4 regions of the Streptomyces sp. NPDC050806 genome follow, and region 1 is predicted to be linked to each of the others. Evidence: riboswitches for the same ligand, from Rfam matches in the RefSeq annotation. Region 1 holds a riboswitch; each other region holds the start of a gene.
The links. A riboswitch is a leader RNA that binds a small molecule or an ion and turns the genes downstream of it on or off. The one in region 1 is predicted to bind cobalamin.

Region 1 (3,379 bases):
ACCGCCAGCCGCCCGGTGCGCGGCGCGAGTCCGCCGCTGAGCAGCCGCATCAGCGTCGTCTTGCCGCTGCCGTTGCGCCCCAGCAGGGCGAGCGCGCGCCCCTCGGGCACATCGAAGTCGAGGTCGCGCAGGACGGCGGGCCCGTCCTCGTACGCGAAGGAGGCGCCCCGCAGCGTGAGCAGGGCGGGGGAGTCGCTCATGACAGCGGCCTTTCCAGAACGAGGGTGAGGACGGCCAGCGCGACCAGCAGCGCCGCGCTCGCCGCCGTGAAGCGCGCGGAGATCCGTGCCTCGGGCACCAGGACGCGCAGCGTGCCGTCGTACCCGCGTCCGGCGAGCCCGGTCTGGAGCCGCGCCGCCCGGTCGAAGGCCCGCACGAAGGCGGTGGCGGCGAGCCCGCCGAGCGAACGCCAGGCGGCCGCCCGCGTGGTGTGCCCCAGCCGCGCGGCCTGCGCCTCGCGGATCCGCCGCACGGAGTCGAGCAGCAGGAAGCTCATGCGGTACGTGACCAGCGCGACGTCCACGACGGGCGCCGGCACCCCGGCCCGCACCAGCCGCGGCAGCAGGTCGGACATCGGGGTGGTGAAGGCGAACAGCAGCACGCCGAGGGAGGCGGCCGAGGTACGCAGCAGCAGCTCGGCGGCCCGGACCGCACCGCCCTCGGCCGGCGACACGAAGCCGTCCGCGCCGCCGACCTGTACGAGCAGGGGCAGCGCGCCGGTGACGCAGAAGCCCAGCGGCACCCGGTACGCGCGCCACAGCCGGCGTCCGGGCACGCCCGCCGGGCCGAGCAGTACCGCGAGCGCGGTCAGCAGGACGAGCGCGGCGCCCGGCCAGGGCGGCAGGGAGATCGCCAGGACGGTGAGCCCCAGTCCGAGCACGGCCTTGTCCACGGGGTGGCGGCGGCGCCAGCGACTGCTGTGCGCCGCCGCGTCGATCGGCAGCACGGGGGCTCAGGCCCCTTCGGCGGCCGATGTCCCGGCACCGTCCGGCGCGGGCCCGTCGTCCTGACGTGCCCGCGCCCGCTCCTCGCCCTGCCGGCGGCCGCGGCGCAGCCCGAAGTAGTACGCGAGCACGCCGGCGCCGAGGGCGGCCTGGAGGGCGAACAGCGCCGACTCGATCTCCCCGGACGGCGGTTCGTAGAGCGGCGAGAACCACGGCTCGTAGTCCGGCTCGATCTTGGTGATCGCGGTCTCCGCCTCGGCGTCGGAGCCGGTGAACGGTTCCTTCTTGTGGTCGCCGAGGCCGAGGGCCAGCGGCAGGACGGCGAGTGCGACCACCGCGAGCAGCAGCAGTGCGTTGATCTTCGTGTGGCGCTTCACCGGGCCGCCTCCGCGGTCGCGTCGGACTGCTTCCGCTCGCCGCTCAGGAGCACGCCCAGCCGGGTCAGTTCGCCCTTGCTGGACTGCACCAGGAGCCGCATCACCAGGACGGTCAGGAGCCCCTCGCTGATGGCGAGCGGGATCTGCGTGACGGCGAAGATGGAGCCGAACTTGCCCAGCGCGCCCAGGAAGCCGCTGCCCGGGTCGGGGAAGGCCAGCGCCAGCTGCACGCTGGTGACGCAGTAGGTGGAGAGGTCGGCGACGAACGCGCCGAAGAACACGGTGACCATCAGCGGCACGCCGTACCGGCGCAGCAGCCGGTAGACGCCGTACCCCGCCCACGGCCCGACGATCGCCATCGAGAAGGCGTTGGCGCCGAGCGTGGTCAGGCCGCCGTGCGCCAGCAGCAGCGCCTGGAAGAGCAGCGTGATGGTGCCGAGCACCGCCATGATCGGCGGGCGGAACAGGATGGCGCCGAGGCCGGTACCGGTGGGATGCGAACAACTTCCGGTCACCGAAGGCAGTTTCAGCGCGGACAGGACGAACGTGAAGGCGCCCGAAGCGCCGAGGAGCAGGGTGCTCTCGGGGTGCTCCCTGACCTCACGGGTGAGTGACCGGACTCCGTGGACGACGAACGGCGCCGACGCGACGCCCCAGGCGACCGCGTGCGCCGGTGGCAGAAAACCCTCGGCAATGTGCATGGCTCAGCAGACCCTCTCCAGCACCTCGTGGATGGTTGACGTGCCGAGGCCGGTCTCCTGGCTGACGGGTACCACCGCCCGTGCTCCGCCTTCCCGGGTCACAAGGACCCAGTGGCTGCCCGCGAGGGCCGGAGCCGGACTTCCCGATCACAGTGGCGAGGGCCGCACCGGCATCACACCGGATTTCCCGTTACCAAGGCGTGGCGACAGTAGTGCCAGGCCGTCGGTGCTGGCAAGCACGGCCGTGCCGCTCACCCGGCCGTGACCACGCCCACCGTCTCCAGGACTCCGTAGACGCCGACGCACAGGATGGCGACGCTGCTGACGACCAGCGCGACGGTCATCCACGGACTTGTACGGAAACGCCGTGGTACGCCGGTGTGGCGGAGCCGCCAGACCGCGACCACCACGGCGAGCAGGAAGATCCCGCCGCCGATGCCGCCGATCTGGACCATCAGGACCGGGGACTGCACCCACAGGAAGAAGCAGGTCCATATCAGCGGCAGGGTCCAGGTGAGGACGCGGATGGTGCGGGTGCGGCTGCGTACGTCGCTCCAGTCGATGACGCCGAGCATCCCGAGGGTGTTGGTCCACAGCCGGGGCACGGAGGCGGTGGAGCCGATGAGGGTGGAGAAGAGCACCGCGACGGCGCCCACGAGGAACAGATACTCGGCCCAGGGGCCCATGGTGTCGGTGTAGATCCGCGAGAGCGTGGTGATCATCGCGTTGCCCTCGGGCACCAGACCCTGCGGGTGCAGCACGGCCGCGCCGATCACGTAGAAGGACAGGGTGCACACCACGCACACCGCCAGCCCGGCCAGCGCGTCCAGCCGCATCACCTTGATCCAGCCCGCGGCCCGCCGGGCCCGCTCCTCGCTGCCGTCGTCGGGGCCTGCCCAGCGCGCGTAGCCCTTCTCCAGGCACCAGTACGTGTACGTCGTCATCTCGTCGGCGCCGACGCCGGTGATGCCGAAGACGGCGAGGGCGATGCCGACCGTGCCCGCCGGGATGTCGAAGCCGAAACCGCTGCCGAGTTCGCCGGCGCCGTAGCCGAACCCGGTCCCGGGCAGGCCCACCGCGAGACTGACGGTGATCAGTGTGAAGACGATGACGGAGGCCACGCAGGCGCGTTCCACCAGGCTGTACTTGCCCGTCTGGAGCAGGAGGACGGCGGCCAGGGTGACGGTCACGGCCCAGAGCGCGAGCGAACCGGCGCTCAGCGGCCCGCCGATCACCGGCCAGAGCACGGAACACGCCGCGGCGGTGCCGCCGATGATGCCCCCGCGTTGGAACATCTTGGCGAAGTCCATACCGATCCAGAGCCAGTTGATCCACCCCAGCCGGCCGATGCGGGGCC
Region 2 (3,379 bases), on a different contig from region 1:
TGGACGTCATCGGGTGGAACCGCATGGCGTGCGCGCTGCTCGGTGACTACGCCGCGATGGAGCCGGAGCAGCGGAACGTCGCCTGGCAGGTCTTCCTGGACCCGGCGGCCCGCGACTTCTACGTCGACTGGGAGCGCAAGGCCGCCGACATCGTCTCCTACCTGCGGCTGGACGCCGGCTGTCACCCCGACGACCCCGAGCTCGCCTCGCTGATCGGGCGGCTGTCGGTCAAGAGCGAGGAGTTCCGGCAGCTCTGGGCCACGCACGACGTGCAGGACAAGGGCTTCGGGGTGAAGCGGCTGCACCACCCGGTGGTCGGGCCGCTGACCCTGTCGTACGAGACGCTGCGGCTGCCCGCCGACCCGGACCAGCAGCTGATCGTCTACAACGCGGAGCCCGGCTCGGCGTCGGCGGAGTCGCTGCGACTGCTGGGCAGCTGGGCGGCGGAGGGCCCGGCGGACCGTTCACCGCTGAGCCAGGACACCGCCGAACGACAGGACGCGGGGGGCTGACTGGGGATGGGCTGAGCGGAGGGGGAACGCCGGGCGTTTCCCGCCCGGCGCGTTCTCATCCCTCCGCCGCATCCCCGTCTTCCCAGCGCAGCAGGTCGCCCGGCTGGCATTCGAGCACCTCGCAGAGGGCGGCGAGCGTCGTGAAGCGCACCGCCTTGGCGCGGCCGTTCTTGAGTACCGCCAGGTTGGCGGGCGTGATGCCCACGCGGTCCGCGAGTTCACCCACGGACATCTTCCGCCTGGCCAGCATCACGTCGATGTCGACGGTGATCGGCATCAGATCACCTCGTCCAGCTCGGCCCGCATCAGCGACGCCTCGGCGTCGCGCGTGACGGCCTGGGCGAGCAGTGTCCGCAGCACGAGCACGAGGAGTGCGACGCCCAGAATGGCCACGCCGATCCCGCCCATGATGACGGTGACGCCCGGGTCGGCTCGCTGGCCCGGTGCGTTGAGGGCCGTGACCGCGAACCACATGAGGGCAGCCGCCACGATCGCGGCGATCACGCCGTCCACGTACCGGAAGGCGGTGTGGGAGAAGACGGTTCCGCGTCGCACCATCGTCACCAGCCGCCATACGCAGACCACGGCGACCTGGACCGACACCATGCCCAGGATCGTGATCACGCGCAGCGGGGTCAGCGGGAGCGTCCCGTCCTCCGGGTCGCTCCCGCTGACCAGCGTCCACGCCATCGATGCCTGTACGAAGACGGTGCCGGCGAGCACCACCCCGAGTACGACGCGCAGTGCGCCCACTGTCAGTTTTCCCATGACCCCGTCCCTCCATCGACTAGCGATGCAAATCTATCGAAATTCGATAGGTGAGGCAAGGGTCGGGGAGATGCGACGAGGTCGGGAAGGGGAAGCAGAGGGGGCAGCGAGGGTCGGGAAGGGGCGGGATAGAGTGACCCGGCCGTGGTGTTCGGGAAGACCGGTGCAGACCCGTTGGACCTGCAAGAACTGCAGACCTTCGGGTCCGATTCCGGAGCGGCCCTCGCCACTGTGATCGGGAAGTTTCCGACCCTTCCCGTGCGCCGGACGGATCCGGGCGTGCGGGGGCCACTGTCCGCGGAGTGCGGGCGGGAAGGCCGGGCCGGAGGCGTCCTCCTGCCGCCCCCGGGCGGACCGGGAGGTTCCCCGTAAGCCAGGAGACCGGCCACGGCATCTCACGAACCGATTCCACGAGGTGCTGGAGCGTGACGGCCGGATGACCGTGCCCACTGATCCCCCCACGACCGATCCCCCCACGACCGATCCCCCCACGACCGCTACCCCGACGACCGCCGGGGCGCAGCAGTTCCGCTGGCAGCGGCGGGACACCGTCCGTACGGCCGGCCTGCTGGCCGTCATCGCCGCGCTGCACGTCGTCGCCTTCGGCGTGCTCCTGCTGCTGGTGGTGCCGAACCACTACACGATCGGCACCCAGGTCTACGGCGTGGGCCTCGGCGTCACGGCGTACACCCTCGGCATGCGGCACGCCTTCGACGCCGACCACATCGCCGCGATCGACAACACCACCCGCAAGCTCATGGCCGACGGGAAGCGGCCGGTGTCGGTGGGCTTCTGGTTCGCGCTGGGCCACTCCAGCGTGGTCGTCGTGATGGCCGCCCTGGTGGCCGGCGGCGCGGCCATCGCGGGCACGCTGCTGGACGACGGCTCGCGTACGCACCAGTTGCTCGGCACGGTCGGCACCACGGTCTCCGGCGGGTTCCTGTACCTCATCGCGGCCCTCAACCTCGTCGCGCTGGCCGGCATCTGGCGGGTCTTCCGGTCCATGCGGGCCGGGACGTACGACGAGAACGAGCTGGAGAAGCAGCTGGACTCGCGCGGCTTCATGAACCGCCTCCTGGGCCGCTTCACCAAGTCGATCTCCCGCCCGGGCCAGATGTACCCGCTCGGCTTCCTCTTCGGCCTCGGCTTCGACACCGCCACCGAGGTCACGCTGATGGTGATGGCCGGCAGCGGGGCCGCGGCGGGCCTGCCGTGGTACGCGATCCTGTGTCTGCCGCTGCTGTTCGCGGCCGGCATGAGCCTGTTCGACACGCTCGACGGCACGTTCATGAACTTCGCGTACCAGTGGGCGTTCGCCAACCCGGTGCGCAAGGTCTACTACAACCTCACCATCACCGGGCTGTCGATCGTGGTGGCGTTCTTCATCGGCACGATCGAGCTGGTGAGCGTGTTGCACGACAAGCTCGGGCTCAAGGACGCGGTCACCGACTGGGTCTCCGGGCTGAACCTGGACAACGTCGGCTACCTCATCGCCGGCCTCTTCGTCGTGGTCTGGGCCGCGGCGATCGCCTACTGGCGGCTGTCCGGGGTCGAGCAGCGCTGGACGGCCCGGGCGGCGGCCGCCCAGGAGGGCTGAAGCCGCCCCCCGGACAGCACCGGGCCCGGGCCCTACTTGGCCGCCGCCTTCTTCGCCGCTCGCTTCATCTCCTGCTTGTAGGCGCGGACCTCGGCGAGGGATTCCGGGCCGGTGATGTCGGCCACCGACCGGCGGGAGTCCTCCTCGCCGTACGCGCCCGCCGCCTCGCGCCAGCCCTCGGGGCGCACGCCGAACTGCTTGCCGAGGAGGGCCAGGAAGATCTGCGCCTTCTGCTTGCCGAAGCCGGGCAGGTCGTTGAGGCGTTTCAGCAGCTCGGCGCCGGTGCCCGCGTCCCGCCAGACGGCTTCGGCGTCGCCGTCGTAGTGCTCGACGAGGTACTGGCACAGCTGCTGCACCCGCTTGGCCATGGACCGCGGGTAGCGGTGCACGGCCGGCTTGCGGGCCAGCAGCTCCTCGAACGCCTCCGGGTCCTGGGCCGCGATGGCGTGCGCGTCCAGGTCGTCGCCGCTCATCCGCCGGGCGATGGTGTACGGGCCGGTGA
Region 3 (3,379 bases), on a different contig from region 1:
CGACCAGGCGCTCTTGCCGTGCGCCGGCGCGTCCGCCGTCCAGAAGGACCAGTAGCGGTACTCGTCGGCGTGCGCGGGGACGGCGGCCAGGCCCGTGGCCGTACCGGCCAGGACCAGGGCGCCGGCGCCGCGTGCGATCCGGGCGGCGTGCCTCACAGCTGGTTCTGCTTCCTGCGGCCGCTCAGCAGGAAGCCGATGCCCGCGCCCACCGCGAGGCCGACGAGCACGACCCACCACACGGAGATGCCGCCCTCGTCCTTCTGCTCGGCCTCCTGGCCCTGCGCGTTCTGCTGCGCCGCCGGCTTCGGGCCGGTCGCGTTCAGCTTCGCCACGAGGTCCGTGCTCCCAAATTCGCGCGGGTCGGCACCGGTGGCGTGCGCGGCGAGGATCAGCTGTGCGTAGGCGGCCGGGCCGCTCTGCTTCGCCCAGGCGGCGGAGTGGCCGCGGAGCCACTCCAGCGGCCGCTTCGCGTCGTCCGGCCGGCCGGCGGCGGCCAGCGCGACCACGGCGTCGGCGGTGTTGCCGACGTCCGGCTGGTCCTCGGCGCCGGGCATGGCGGACATCAGGTGGTGGCCGTGCGCGGCCATGGCGGAGACGAGGTGATCGGCGCCGCCGCTCGCGGCGCCGTGCGCGTCCTCGGCCGCTTCCTCGCAGGACGTCTTCTTCGCGGCGGGCCCGTCCGGCGCGACGACGAAGCCCTTGCCCATGGCGCCCGTCACCGCGGCCGCCGTCGCGTCGTCGTTGGCCGCGAGCTTCCCGTCCTTGGCCTGGAACGCGAACGCGCCGCGGTCCGCCTTCCGCACGTCGCAGCCGAGCCGGAGGGCGAGCAGCCCGTCGTACGGCGACCTGCCGTCCTTCTTCGGCAGCGCCGCCTCCTTCGTGCCGGTGGCGGTCAGCGCGCCGATCACGACCGAGGTGGAGTTGGCGTCGCTGTCGGCGCCGGCCGCCGAGCCCCAGCCGCCGTCGTCGTTCTGCGCGGACTTCAGCCAGGAGACGCCCTTGCGGACCGCGTCGGAGTGCCCGCCGACGGCGGCCAGCGCCTGGACGGCGGCGGACGTCTGGTTGGTGTCCCGCAGGGTCTTCGCGTCGCAGTCCTGCTTCGGGTCGGCGCGGTACGCGGTGAACGCGCCGTCGGCGCACTGCTGCCCCACGAGCCAGTCCACCGCCTCGTCCGCCGGGCGCACGCCCGTGGCGTCCTGGGCCAGCAGTGCCAGCGACTGCCGCCAGACGCCGTCGTACTTGGGGTCCGTGCTGCCGTACAGGCCCTTCGGGAGCTTCGGGGAAGCGCCGGGCGCGGGGGTGTCGGCGAACGCGGCGGGGGCAGCGGCCGCGCACAGCACGGCGGCGGCCAGGGCCGCGGCGCAGCGGCGCGCCGGGGCGGCGAGGGAGCGGGCCGTGATGGCCATGGGGTCGGTGCCTCTCGGTCGGTTCGCGGGGTGCGCGAGGTGGGAGGTCACGCAGCCGCACTCCGCCGCACCACGTCCGCGACTCGCGCGCGGCGCGGTGGCACCGGGCTCAGCTCCGTATACCTCGACGGTGCCGCGTGCCGGGCGGCCGCCGAAGGGCGGCCGGCGGTACGCGGGAGCCTTGGGTGTGCCCCGCCGGGCGTTCCGGCTCGCTCCGGCGCGCGGATGCGCACCAGGGCTCACGGCTGCGGGTCAGCGCCGGTTTTCCACCGGCTTCCCCCGGTCGGGCACGAATGAACTTGTCGCAACACTTTAACCGGCGGGTAGCGGCCGGCTCCCGGCACGTACGGGATGCGTACGGCCGCCCGTACGCCCTCGCGTCCGGACGGCCGGTGCCGCACCCCGCCCCCGCCGGCGGGTCACACCGCCACGTACGCCACCGGGTCCGAGCCCGGCACCGGCTCCGCCAGCCCCCGCTTCACCAGGCGCCGCAGATGGGCCTCGGCCTCGGAGAGGGCGATGGTGCGCGAGGCGTACGGGATCCGTTCCCAGGGGCGGTTCCACTCCATGGCCTCGGCGAGCTGCCAGGGGGTACGCGGGGTGGCGAGCAGTGCCCGCAGGCCGCCGAGCCGCTCCTCGTGGTGGGTGAGCAGCTCCGCCACCCGCTCCGCCGCGCCCGTGAAGGCGTGCTGGTGCGCGGGCAGCACCTCGGCCGCGCCGAGCCGCCCGATCCGCTCCAGGGAGTCGAGGTAGTCGCCGAGGGGGTCGGTGACGGTGGCGTCGTCCGGGTCCTCGTACAGGCCGACGTGCGGGGTGATGCCGGGCAGCAGGTGGTCGCCGGAGAAGAGGCGCCCGTTCCCCGGGTGCGCCGCCGGGTGTGCCTCCTCCAGGTGCAGACAGACGTGGCCCGGGGTGTGTCCCGGCGTCCAGACGGCCCGCAGCCGCCGCCCCGCGAGGTCCAGCAGCTCGCCGGGGACGATCTCGCGGTCCGGGAGCGCGGGGCGGTTCTCGGGGAGTGCGCGGGTGCGCCCCTTGGAGCGGGCCGCGTACAGGGGCGCGAGGTGTTCCTCGGGCGCGCCCGCCGCGGCCAGCTTGTCGATGAGGTACGCCAGCCAGCTGCCAGGCTCGGCCTCGCGGGTGCGCCGGACTACCGCGGCGTCGGCGGCGTGCATCGCGATCCAGGCGCCGGACGCCTCCCTGACCCGCGCCGACAGGCCGTGGTGGTCGGGGTGGTGGTGGGTGACGAGCACGCCGTGCAGGTCGGTGACGGTGGTGCCGCAGGCGGCGAGCCCGGCGGCGAGCGCGTCCCAGGAGTCCGGGTCGTCCCAGCCGGTGTCGATCAGCACCGGGCCGCGGTCCGTCTCCAGCAGGTGCACGAGGGTGTGCCCCAGCGGGTTGTCCGGTATGGGCACGGCGATGCTCCACACCCCGCCCCGGTGGTCGATCACGTGCGGCATGCCATCGCCCCTCTCGGCCCGCACGCCGTCGCGTGCATTGCCCACCATAACTGGAACTGGTATCAGTTCTGATGCAGCGTCAGATATTGCTTCGGGGAACGCGTCAGGTAACGGCGACCGCAGGAGGCGGAATCGATGACTGGCCCGATCGAGCACGGACAGCTCTACATAGGTGGTGAGCTGGTCGATCCGGCCGGCCGGGACACCATCGAGGTCGTCTCCCCGCACACCGAGCAGGTCATCGGCCGGGTGCCGCACGCCTCCCGGGAGGACGTGGACCGTGCCGTCACGGCGGCGCGCGCGTCCTTCGACTCCGGGGTGTGGGCCAACGCCCCGCTCGAAGAGCGGATCGCGGTCGTCACGCGGATCAAGGACGCGTTCGCCGTGCGAAGCGAGGAGTTCGCGCGGCTCATCAGCGCGCAGAACGGCACTCCGTACACCTCCGGGATCATGGTGCAGTCGCTGGCCGCGATGATGGTCTGGGACGCGGCGATCACGGTCGCCCGCGACTTCACC
Region 4 (3,379 bases), on a different contig from region 1:
TCAGCTACGACTCGAAGGTGCCGCTCGCCAAGAAGATAGGCGCGGCCAAGGGCTACTACGACGCGAAGAAGGCCATCAAGGAGATCCACGCGGCGGGCGGCGCGGTCGTCGGCCGCATCGTCGCCTTCCGCGACCCGGTCCTGGCCTCGGCCTCCTGGAAGGACGGCCACCGCGACCGGGTGGTCCGCACCCCCGACGGCGGCCCGTACGGCGCCGGCTCCAAGTACGGTTCCCTCTCCTTCACCAACTTCGCGAACAAGGACGTCCGCCAGTACCACCTCGACCTCGCCGCCGAGGCCGCGAAGCTCGGCTTCGACGACATCCTCTACGACTACATCCGCCGCCCCGACGGCAAGCTCAGCAGCATGTCCTTCCCCGGCCTCGGCAAGACCTCGCCGGAGGACTCCATCGCCGGCCTGGTCGCGCGGACCCGCGCGGTCGCCCGCGAACACGGCGCCTTCCTCGGCGTCTCGGTCTTCGGCGTCGCGGTCACCCGCCCGAAGGAGATCGCCCAGGACATCGGCAAGTTCGCCAAGCAGTGCGACTACATCGCGCCGATGGTCTACCCCTCGCACTGGGCCGAGGGGGAGTACGGCGTCTCCGACCCGAACTCCCACCCGTACCCCATCACCAAGAAGTCCCTCGCCGACTTCGTGAAGAAGACCCGCCACACCGACGCCCAGATCGTCCCCTGGCTCCAGGACTTCTCCCTCGGCGTCTCCTACGGCGACGCCGAAGTGGCCGCCCAGATCCGCGCCGCCGAGGACGACGGCATCCACTCCTTCCTCCTCTGGAACCCGGCGGTGCGCTACCACGGCGGCGCACTGAAGCCGATGAAGTAACCCCCGGCGGCCCCGCCGCCCGACGCCATAAAAGATCGCAGCGGGCCGCCCACCCTGCCAGGATGGGCGGCCCGCCCGCGTGCCCGCGCGGACGGCGACCGGAGGGGGAGACACCATGACCGGGACCACCCGCGACGTCGTGACGGAACTGCTGCGCCGCATCGGCGAGGGGGACCCCGAGCGCATCGCCGAGCTGTACGCGGACAACGCCGACTGGAAGCTGGACTGGCCCGAGGACGAGCACGGCCGCGCCGCCACCCCCTGGATCCGCCACCGCACCACCCGCGCCGACGCCGCCGCGCACTACCGGGAACTCGCCGAGCACCACGTACCCGAGGCCGTCGGCACGGAGATCGAGCGCATCCTCGTCGACGGCCCGGACGCCGTCGTGACCGGCGAGATCCGCCGGACCGCCCGCGCGACGCACCGCCCCTACCCCGCTTCGCCCTTCACCTCACCGTCGAGAACGGGCTCATCACCCGGCACCACGTGTACGAGGACAGCATGGCGGTGGCGCGGGCTTTCGCGCCGTAGGGGGAGTGACCGGGGCTGTGGTCCGTGTCCGGTGAGCCCGTGATCTGGGGGTTTGGGGCGCTGTTAGGCTGCTGGGGTGCCCCGTGGGGGAAGTCCGGTGAGAGTCCGGCGCTGACCCGCAACGGTGTGCGCGAGCGCGTGGCACGGACCCGTCGGCGGGATCCGTACGTGGTGTTCGCGTGAGTCCGATGACCCGCGGGGTGGCACATCTCCCGACTGCTCGCCGCGGACTGCGAGAGGGATGACGCACGGACGACCGGCCGGTGCCGGGTGCGCCGCCCCTTGTGCGTACGGACGCGGCCCGAGGCGAAGGACGCCCGCCCGTGCCCGCCACATCCACCGCCCCGGCACCCGCCGCGGCCGGACCGCCCGCGCTCCGGCGCCCGCCGGTCCCCGCCTCGGCCGCCGTGCTCGGCGTCCTGCTGCTCGTCTCCCTCGTGTGCGGCGTCGGACTCGGCTCGGCCGGGGTGTCGTGGGGCGAGACGCTGCACTTTCTGACGGCCGGGCTGACCGGCGGGACGATCGGGGCCGACGAGACCGGCGGGTACACCATCGTCTGGGAGATCCGGCTGCCCCGGGCCGTGCTCGCGGCCGTGGTCGGCGCGGGGCTCGCGTCGGTCGGCGTGGCCGTGCAGGCCATGGTGCGCAACGCGCTCGCCGACCCCTTCGTGCTCGGCGTCTCCTCCGGCGCCGCGGTCGGCGCCAACGCCGTACTCCTGCTGGGCGCGTTCGCCGCGCTGGGCGTGTGGGCGCTGTCGGTGTCCGCGTTCCTGTCCGCACTCGCGGCGATGGCGCTCGTCTACGCGGCGGCGCGTACCGCCTACGGGCTGACGCCGCTGCGGCTCGTCCTGTCCGGTACCGCCCTGTCGTACGGCTTCTCCGCGCTCACCACCCTGATGGTCTTCCGGGCCGAGCGGGGCGAGGCGGCCAGGTCCGCGATGATGTGGCTGCTCGGCAGCCTGGGCGGCGCGACCTGGGGCTCGGTGCCGGTCGCCGCCGTCACCGTGCTCGCCGGGACGCTGTACCTCGGCGCCCGCGCCGGGCAGCTGAACGCACTCGCCATGGGCGACGAGACCGCGGCGGCGCTCGGCGTGCGTGCGGGCCGGCTGCGCACCGAGCTGTTCGTGGTCACCGCCGCCGTCACCGCGGCGGTCGTCGCCGTGTCCGGCGCCATCGGGTTCGTCGGCTTGATGGTGCCGCACGTCGTACGGATGCTGGTCGGCGCCGACCACCGGCGGGTGCTGGTCCTCGCGCCGCTCGCCGGGGCCGTGCTGCTGGTCTGGGCGGACATCGTCTCCCGGCTGCTGCTGGCGCCCGCCGAGATCCCGGTCGGGGTGGTCACCGCCGTGCTCGGCGTGCCCTGCTTCCTGCTGCTGATGCGGCGCGGCGGCTATGCGTTCGGGGGTGGCCGCTGATGCGCGTCGACGTCGAAGGGGTGACGGTCGAGCTCGCGGGCAGCCGCATCGTCGAGGACATCACCGTGCGCGCCGACGCCGGGCAGGTCGTCGGGGTGGTCGGGCCGAACGGCAGCGGCAAGTCCACACTGCTGCGGTGCGTGTACCGGGCGTTGCGGCCCGCCGCGGGCACGGTCCGGCTGGACGGCGACGACCTGCACGCGATGGACGCGCGGGCAGGCGCGCGCCGGCTGGCCGCGCTGCCCCAGGAGTCCGCCGCCGAATTCGACTTCACCGCGGCCGAGGTGGTGGCGATGGGCCGGCTCCCGCACCACCGGGGTTCCCCGTTCGGCGGGCGGTCAGCCGATGACGCCGCGCTGTGCGGTGCCGCACTCGACCGGGTCGGCGCGGGCCACCTCGCCGGGCGCGGCTTCCGCTCGCTCTCCGGCGGCGAGAAGCAGCGCGTACTGATCGCCCGCGCCCTCGCCCAGCAGCCGCGGGTCCTGGTCCTCGACGAACCCACCAACCACCTGGACATCTCCCACCAGCTGGACGTGCTGTCCCTGGTGCGACGCAGCGGCCTCACGGTGCTCGCCGCACTGCACGACC

Region 2: another riboswitch for cobalamin. It lies ahead of nicT (Nickel transporter NicT); the one in region 1 lies ahead of ACZ6WH_RS30745 (energy-coupling factor ABC transporter permease).
Region 3: another riboswitch for cobalamin. It lies ahead of ACZ6WH_RS11870 (prenyltransferase/squalene oxidase repeat-containing protein); the one in region 1 lies ahead of ACZ6WH_RS30745 (energy-coupling factor ABC transporter permease).
Region 4: another riboswitch for cobalamin. It lies ahead of ACZ6WH_RS08485 (FecCD family ABC transporter permease); the one in region 1 lies ahead of ACZ6WH_RS30745 (energy-coupling factor ABC transporter permease).

The regions. Positions count from the first base shown of each region.
Region 1 is NZ_JBVJIF010000010.1:296,521-299,899, forward strand. Features, by position in the region: gene ACZ6WH_RS30730 (ATP-binding cassette domain-containing protein) at 1-200, opposite strand, end outside; gene cbiQ (cobalt ECF transporter T component CbiQ) at 197-946, opposite strand; gene ACZ6WH_RS30740 (energy-coupling factor ABC transporter substrate-binding protein) at 953-1,321, opposite strand; gene ACZ6WH_RS30745 (energy-coupling factor ABC transporter permease) at 1,318-2,022, opposite strand; cobalamin riboswitch at 2,053-2,235, opposite strand; gene ACZ6WH_RS30750 (Nramp family divalent metal transporter) at 2,274-3,379, opposite strand, start outside.
Region 2 is NZ_JBVJIF010000006.1:258,610-261,988, reverse strand. Features, by position in the region: gene ACZ6WH_RS20475 (helix-turn-helix domain-containing protein) at 1-512, shown strand, start outside; gene ACZ6WH_RS20470 (helix-turn-helix domain-containing protein) at 568-789, opposite strand; gene ACZ6WH_RS20465 (DUF2975 domain-containing protein) at 789-1,280, opposite strand; cobalamin riboswitch at 1,409-1,684, shown strand; gene nicT (Nickel transporter NicT) at 1,717-2,877, shown strand; gene ACZ6WH_RS20455 (HhH-GPD-type base excision DNA repair protein) at 2,910-3,379, opposite strand, start outside.
Region 3 is NZ_JBVJIF010000003.1:579,995-583,373, reverse strand. Features, by position in the region: gene ACZ6WH_RS11875 (SCO2322 family protein) at 1-156, opposite strand, end outside; gene ACZ6WH_RS11870 (prenyltransferase/squalene oxidase repeat-containing protein) at 153-1,406, opposite strand; cobalamin riboswitch at 1,584-1,723, opposite strand; gene ACZ6WH_RS11865 (MBL fold metallo-hydrolase) at 1,826-2,863, opposite strand; gene ACZ6WH_RS11860 (aldehyde dehydrogenase) at 2,999-3,379, shown strand, end outside.
Region 4 is NZ_JBVJIF010000002.1:669,728-673,106, forward strand. Features, by position in the region: gene ACZ6WH_RS08475 (putative glycoside hydrolase) at 1-842, shown strand, start outside; partial or broken gene ACZ6WH_RS08480 (nuclear transport factor 2 family protein) at 958-1,376, shown strand; cobalamin riboswitch at 1,441-1,591, shown strand; gene ACZ6WH_RS08485 (FecCD family ABC transporter permease) at 1,700-2,791, shown strand; gene ACZ6WH_RS08490 (ABC transporter ATP-binding protein) at 2,791-3,379, shown strand, end outside.